3 regions of the Pseudoalteromonas sp. J010 genome follow, and region 1 is predicted to be linked to each of the others. Evidence: predicted binding sites of a transcription regulator. Region 1 holds the regulator's gene; each other region holds the start of a gene.
The links. The regulator FliA, encoded in region 1, starts transcription of late flagellar genes. The targets are predictions, from matches to a motif close to CTAAAGNTNNNNNNNNNNNNGCCGATA.

Region 1 (2,267 bases):
CTAGTAAAAAAGGCTGAGCAACTGTATTTAAAAAGAATAAAAGCACAGCACTCTCGGCGTGTACCTGTAGCGTCAGAGTCAGTAGGAATGTATGATTAACACAGTTTTAGATCAAGCAAGTGGCCTGCGTAGAATGAGTCAAAGTAGCAACCAGGGTGTAAAAGTCATAGCCGTGACCGGCGGCAAAGGGGGAGTGGGAAAAACCAATGTTTCGCTCAATACCGCTATTGCTATGGGTCAGCAAGGACAGCGTGTTCTTGTTTTAGATGCGGACTTAGGCTTGGCAAACTGTGATGTGATGCTAGGTCTAAGAGTCGAAAAGAATTTATCACATGTCTTATCAGGAGAGTGTGAACTAGATGAAATTCTAGTTGAAGGGCCTGCAGGTATAAAAATTGTACCAGCTACGTCAGGGTCTCAGAATATGGTTGAGCTCACTCCAGCAGAGCATGCTGGGTTAATAAGAGCTTTTAGTGAACTAAATACACAATTTGATGTGTTAATTGTTGACACTGCAGCCGGAATTTCGGATATGGTGTTGAGTTTTTCTCGTGCCGCTCAAGACGTACTCGTGGTAGTGTGTGATGAACCGACATCCATTACAGATGCCTACGCATTAATTAAAGTATTAAGTCGAGAACATGGAGTTTACCGCTTTAAAATAGTGGCCAATATGGTTCGTAGCATGCGTGAAGGTCAGGAACTTTTTGCTAAACTATCAAAAGTGACCGATCGTTTTCTTGACGTGGCTCTAGAGCTTGTCGCGACAGTACCGTTTGATGAAAATATGCGTAAGTCATCACGTCGACAAAGGGCTATCGTTGATTTATTTCCAAGCTCTCCTGCAGCTGTTGCTATTAAAGGCTTAGCTACGAGAGCGGCTAAGTGGCCAATTCCTCATCAGCCTTCTGGTCATTTAGAATTTTTTATTGAACAACTTGTAAACGGGTGATTATGGCTTCTCCGGTCAACAGAGCTGCGGGATATCAAACTTCTGACCATATTCATAAGGTGGTTGAAAGGCATGCTCCACTTGTCAAAAAAGTGGCGTGTCACCTAATCGCTCGACTTCCGGCAAGCGTGCAACTTGATGATTTGATCCAATCAGGAATGATAGGGTTAATTGAGGCAACAAAAAACTTTGACGCCAGTAAAGGTGCCAGTTTTGAAACTTTCGCGGGCATACGTATTCGAGGTGCGATGCTTGACGAAATTCGTCGTGGAGATTGGGCTCCCCGATCTGTCCACAAAAATAGCCGAATGGTTTCAGAGACTATATCTGAGCTCGAATCTCTCCTTGGTCGAGAACCAAAAGACACTGAAATCGCTGAAAAACTTGATATATCTCTAGATGAGTACCATCATATTTTACATGATGTAAATGCAAGCAAAGTAATAGGCATTGAGGATCTTGGGGTAGACGAAGATGTGATTACCCCTGCAAATAGCGATTTTGCGCTAGACAAACCGTTTAATAACGTTAAAAATGAACGTTTTAACGAGTCTTTAGTAAATGCGATAAAATCATTACCAGAAAGAGATGCCATGGTTTTGTCGCTTTATTATAACGATGAAATGAATTTAAAAGAGATTGGCGCCATTTTAGATGTCAGTGAATCTCGAGTAAGTCAAATTCACGGTCAGGCAATGATAAAGCTAAAAGCTAAAATCAATGACTGGATAAATTAGAGTACATAAAATAGTTGGGTTCGAACCTCACTGGAGGAAGTTTTGGATAAGAACATGAAGATTCTCGTGGTTGATGATTTCTCTACTATGAGAAGAATAATCAAAAACCTATTAAGAGATTTAGGCTTTACAAATGTTCAAGAAGCTGATGATGGTAGTACAGCACTTCCGATGCTACAAAATCAGGAGTTTGACTTTGTAGTAACTGATTGGAATATGCCAGGAATGCAAGGGATCGATTTATTGCGAGCAATACGAGCTGATGCAAAGTTGAAACATATTCCTGTGCTTATGGTAACCGCGGAAGCAAAAAAAGAGCAGATCGTTGCTGCAGCACAGGCTGGGGTTAATGGTTATATCGTGAAACCATTTACGGCAGGTACACTTAAAACCAAGCTTGAAAAAGTATTTGAGCGCTTAGGCTAACAGCAAGGGGAAATGGCCTATGTCTGTAAACGCTGCGCCTCAAATTACACTCGAGCAAGCTAAACAACTTGTAGAGCTATTAGAGCAAGGTGAACAAGAAAAAGCGGATCAGCTGATTTTAGAGGCTGCTAACAAAGAGCAATCCGAATTAT
Region 2 (2,267 bases), on a different contig from region 1:
TTTCTTTTGTAACTTTACGCGGTCTATATCGATGTCGCCTTGTGGCGTAAACATTGTTGCGATTTCATCTAACGAGAAGCCTGCATTACGGGCTAAGGTGATTAATGCTAGACGCTCAACAGTCGAAGGTGCAAAAACACGTTTTAAACCTTGCCGTCCAATAGAGCGGATCAAGCCTTTTTCTTCATAATACCTAAGTGTAGACGCAGGTAGCCCTGACTCTTTTACAACCGCAATGATATCCATCAATTACCTTGACTTAAAGTTAGCTTTAACTTGTAGGATAGCGTGGAAAGATCAAAATAAGGAGTGAAAACGTGGAAAAACTAGAAATTTTGTTACTCGCATCCGTTATTGGCATTGGCGCTACAATTGTTATGGACATATACGGTGCTCTGTTAATGCGAATATTTGCGATTGCGCGATTGGACTATGCCTTGCTCGGTCGATGGGTTGGGCACTTTTTAAAAGGAAAAGTGAGCCATAATGGAATTGCTCGAAGTGCGCCTATTGCAAGAGAAACCATACTGGGATGGTTGGTTCATTATGTAACTGGGGTGGTTTTTGTATTTTTATTTCTTGTATATCAAGGAAAGGCTTGGGTTTATAATCCAGACCTTTGGTCTGTTCTGGCTTTTGGTGCGTTAACAACTGTTTTTCCCTATTTCATTATGCAGCCATGCTTTGGAATGGGGATCGCGGCATCGGATTCGAACCAGCGAAGGCAGAGCCGTCAGATTTACAGTCTGATCCCTTTGGCCGCTCGGGAACCCCTCCTAGATGGAGATATGCTTTGAAAAATGGTGGAGGGAGCTGGATTCGAACCAGCGAAGGCAGAGCCGTCAGATTTACAGTCTGATCCCTTTGGCCGCTCGGGAACCCCTCCATATTTTTAAAGCGTTACAATTTGTCAATGGTGGAGGGAGCTGGATTCGAACCAGCGAAGGCAGAGCCGTCAGATTTACAGTCTGATCCCTTTGGCCGCTCGGGAACCCCTCCTGAACAAATTGTAGGTGTTGTTTGATGGTGGAGGGAGCTGGATTCGAACCAGCGAAGGCAGAGCCGTCAGATTTACAGTCTGATCCCTTTGGCCGCTCGGGAACCCCTCCTAAACAACGGCGGTGATAATAACAAAGTTTTTTTCGAAGTAAAGAAAAGTACTAAAGTTTTTCTGAAAAATGTCGATATATTCTTAAACGGTAAAATAATCGGTTGGAATACATGCAAATTGATGGCATTTTAATCTCAGAGTCGCAACTAGGATCAGCGTTGAACGTTTGTGTTCATGAAACGCGTTCAGCTGACTTTGCAATGCTGTTGTCTATGTTATCAACAGATGCACTAGATTTTAGCCAATTTCATTTACCAAAATCCGAACAAAGTGAGAAAGACAGCTCCGAGGCAGCGTTAAAAAGGCAATTTGAAATTGGCCCTCAAAAACCCCTTGCTCCTGAACAGTACAATATGCTTATTGGGCAGCATAATGCACAGCTCATTGCTTCTGGTGCGATGACAACATTTAGGTTGAAAGAAAACCTACACCCCGAGCCTCTTGCAGCGCGAAATGACAAAAAACATATTCCACTGGAAGTTGTTGAAAACCTTGAGCCTGCAGCTAAAAACAGGCTTGCTAAATCGTTGGGTAAGCTCACGCTTGTGGCAGATAAACAACTAGATGCTGCGGCATTTTATGATCAGGTCGCAGTGGGGGGAATGCAAGAAATGCTGCGTACTAGTGCCTAAACTCTGTGAAATCTCGCGGATCTGTTCACACCACCTTGTACATTTTGCCCTTATTTTACCGCACCAGCATCAATACCAATAAAATAGCCTAGTTATCGACAATATTTCCTTACCTCAAAATAGCTTTCTTGATTAAGATAATTGGTGTGCGTCAACTATTTTTAACTCAAATAGATCAGCTTGAGCATGCAATAAGACTAATCATTATAGGGTTATTGCAGGCTGAGGCAAATACGCGGGGCTGAGATTGCTCAAGTGGCATGGCACTTTTTGTACTTCTTATTACTACCACACGGACAAAGGTCATTCCTCCCAACTTTAGTAACTGGTGTGTCATAAAGCTCACCGTCAACGTATTTCCATGCTCCTTGTTCAACGATAAAGTTTGACCTTTCATGTAAGGTATAGAGACAATTTTCAGCAATATAATATGCTTTGAACTCAACAACTCCCGATGGATCATTTGCTATTTCTTCGAGCACCTCAAGTTTGATGAACTTGGCATAGTCTGCAAAAGCAGCAAT
Region 3 (2,267 bases), on a different contig from region 1:
ACTTCTCATCAGTTGGTTCTGATACGCTTGCAAATATGATGACGTTTTGGGCAGAAGAGTATAAAAGAATATACCCTAACGTTAACATCCAAATTCAAGCGGCAGGATCATCTACTGCGCCTCCAGCATTGACAGAAGCAACGGCAAACTTCGGTCCAATGAGTCGTAAGATGAAGTCAAAAGAGATTGAGGCTTTTGAAAAGCGCTATGGTTATAAACCGACAGAAGTTCGTGTGGCAATTGATGCACTTGCCGTATTTGTACATAAAGATAACCCAATCGAAGGTCTAACGATTGAGCAAGTAGATTCGATTTTCTCATCAACACGTAAGTGTGGTGCTCAAGCGCAAGCAAATCGTTGGAGTGATATCGGCTTGACTGGAGATTGGGCTGCCAAAGACATCCAGCTATATGGTCGTAACTCAGTGTCTGGAACATATGGGTACTTCAAGAAAAAAGCATTATGTAAGGGCGATTTTCGCAATAATGTAAATGAGCAACCAGGCTCTGCTTCTGTGGTGCAGTCTATCTCTTCTTCAGTGAACGCGATTGGTTACTCTGGTATTGGTTATAAAACTTCGGGTGTACGTACTGTACCTTTGTCTAAAAAGGGTACGAATTATGTTGACGCTACACTTGAAAATGTAGCTCAAGGAAAATATCCACTGTCGCGTTTCTTATATCTATATGTTAACAAGCATCCAAACAAAGAATTATCACCGATTGAGGCCGAATTCTTAAAAATGGTACTTTCGAAAGAAGGCCAAAAAATCGTAGAGAAAGACGGCTATGTGCCAATGTCTAGTGAAATGGCTACGCGTGAGCTGAAAAAGCTAGGACTATTATAATCCCAACCAAATAGCCAAGTACTTGTTGTTATTAATGCCGCTTTCATGCGGCATTTTWTGTTGCTACAACTCAATGTCCCCTTATTAAATAATTTGTCTAAATATTCATCTTAACGCAGCAAAAAAGCTGGAAATATTCTATATTTAGTTAAAATTTATAATAAATCAGTCGATAATGAACTCGTCTTACTTCAAAAGGTGTATATATGAGTCTAGGTACTGCTTTTGCTGATCTAAGTATCACCAAAAAGATCCATGCAATAACGCTCGTTGCGGTTATCGCTTTTGTGGTTATCGTGTTTGTTAACTATAACGCCATAAGTTCTAATCAGAGGGCACTTAATGAGCTGGAACAGCAGACATATAAAATCCTGAACCTAACAACGGAGAATGCCAATAAATTACAAAATTTAGATGAGCTGTTCACGCAGGCGGTCACTTTTGGTGATGCTGAGTTATTAGACAAAGCAAAAGAGTACCGGCAACAGATCCAAGATAATTTGCAGAAAATCAATGAAATCCAAAGTGGGTTTATACCATCAGATAATAGAGATGAACTTACTCAGTATGCAAAAATTGCGCAGCGAATTGCATCAGGCATGATTGATGGAACTGCTGATTTTAGTCGCATTCAAGAAGACGCTAAAAACAAAACTGCAATTTATGAAGCACTGGTAAAAGATTTTACGACCGCCAAAGAAAATGCGAATGACCGTTTTGTTGAATTGTTACAAAATACAGAAGCTCGCTCCTCAAACGCCCTAACTATCATGCTAATTGTGGCTGTTATCTCGTTAATCGTGCTGATTTTACTCGCAGTTATTATCGCGCGGGGCATAGGTAACTCAGCTAAAGATGCAGCCCAAAATCTTAAGTTGCTCGCTCAAGGTCAGGGTTCATTATCTACTACTTTGAATGTTCGATCTCACGATGAGATTGGCCAAGTATCAATAAACTTTAATGAGTTTGTAGGCCTACTTAAAGGGGCTGTTGTTGAAGTGATGAGTGTGGTTGAGCCGTTAATGCAGGACTCAAGTCGCTTGGTTAAAGGCATGGAAAAAGCGGAAAGTGCTACTAATCAACAAACGCATGATGCTGAAGTAGTGCGTCAATCAATGGAAGAGATGCGCTTAAGTGTTGGTGATATTTCCAACTCGGCATCACAGGCATCTGATGCTGCTCAGCTTGCTGAGCAGGAAGTTGAGCAGAGTAAGCGTCAAATACAAGTATCAGTAAATGAATCTCAAGCTTTGAGTGAAGAAATCAATCATGCGGCAGAAACAATTAATAAGCTTGCTGACGATACTCAGAATGTGACACAAATACTTAATGTTATTACGTCAATTGCTGAGCAGACTAACTTGCTTGCTCTCAATGCTGCAATTGAGGCGGCACGCGCCGGTGAGCAGGGGAGAGGCT

Region 2: the regulator FliA is predicted to act here: its motif matches at 1,161-1,187, upstream of EAG18_RS21010 (VC2046/SO_2500 family protein).
Region 3: the regulator FliA is predicted to act here: its motif matches at 997-1,023, upstream of EAG18_RS15775 (HAMP domain-containing methyl-accepting chemotaxis protein).

What each region holds. Positions count from the first base shown of each region.
Region 1 is NZ_RDBW01000013.1:31,722-33,988, reverse strand. Features, by position in the region: gene flhF (flagellar biosynthesis protein FlhF) at 1-99, shown strand, start outside; gene EAG18_RS08735 (MinD/ParA family protein) at 92-952, shown strand; gene EAG18_RS08730 (RNA polymerase sigma factor FliA) at 955-1,689, shown strand; gene cheY (chemotaxis response regulator CheY) at 1,732-2,115, shown strand; gene EAG18_RS08720 (protein phosphatase CheZ) at 2,135-2,267, shown strand, end outside.
Region 2 is NZ_RDBW01000052.1:17,226-19,492, reverse strand. Features, by position in the region: gene EAG18_RS21040 (helix-turn-helix domain-containing protein) at 1-246, opposite strand, end outside; tRNA gene EAG18_RS21030 (tRNA-Tyr) at 691-773, opposite strand; tRNA gene EAG18_RS21025 (tRNA-Tyr) at 802-886, opposite strand; tRNA gene EAG18_RS21020 (tRNA-Tyr) at 915-999, opposite strand; tRNA gene EAG18_RS21015 (tRNA-Tyr) at 1,025-1,109, opposite strand; gene EAG18_RS21010 (VC2046/SO_2500 family protein) at 1,222-1,743, shown strand; gene EAG18_RS21005 (YchJ family protein) at 1,995-2,267, opposite strand, start outside.
Region 3 is NZ_RDBW01000029.1:108,255-110,521, reverse strand. Features, by position in the region: gene EAG18_RS15780 (phosphate ABC transporter substrate-binding protein) at 1-848, shown strand, start outside; gene EAG18_RS15775 (HAMP domain-containing methyl-accepting chemotaxis protein) at 1,055-2,267, shown strand, end outside.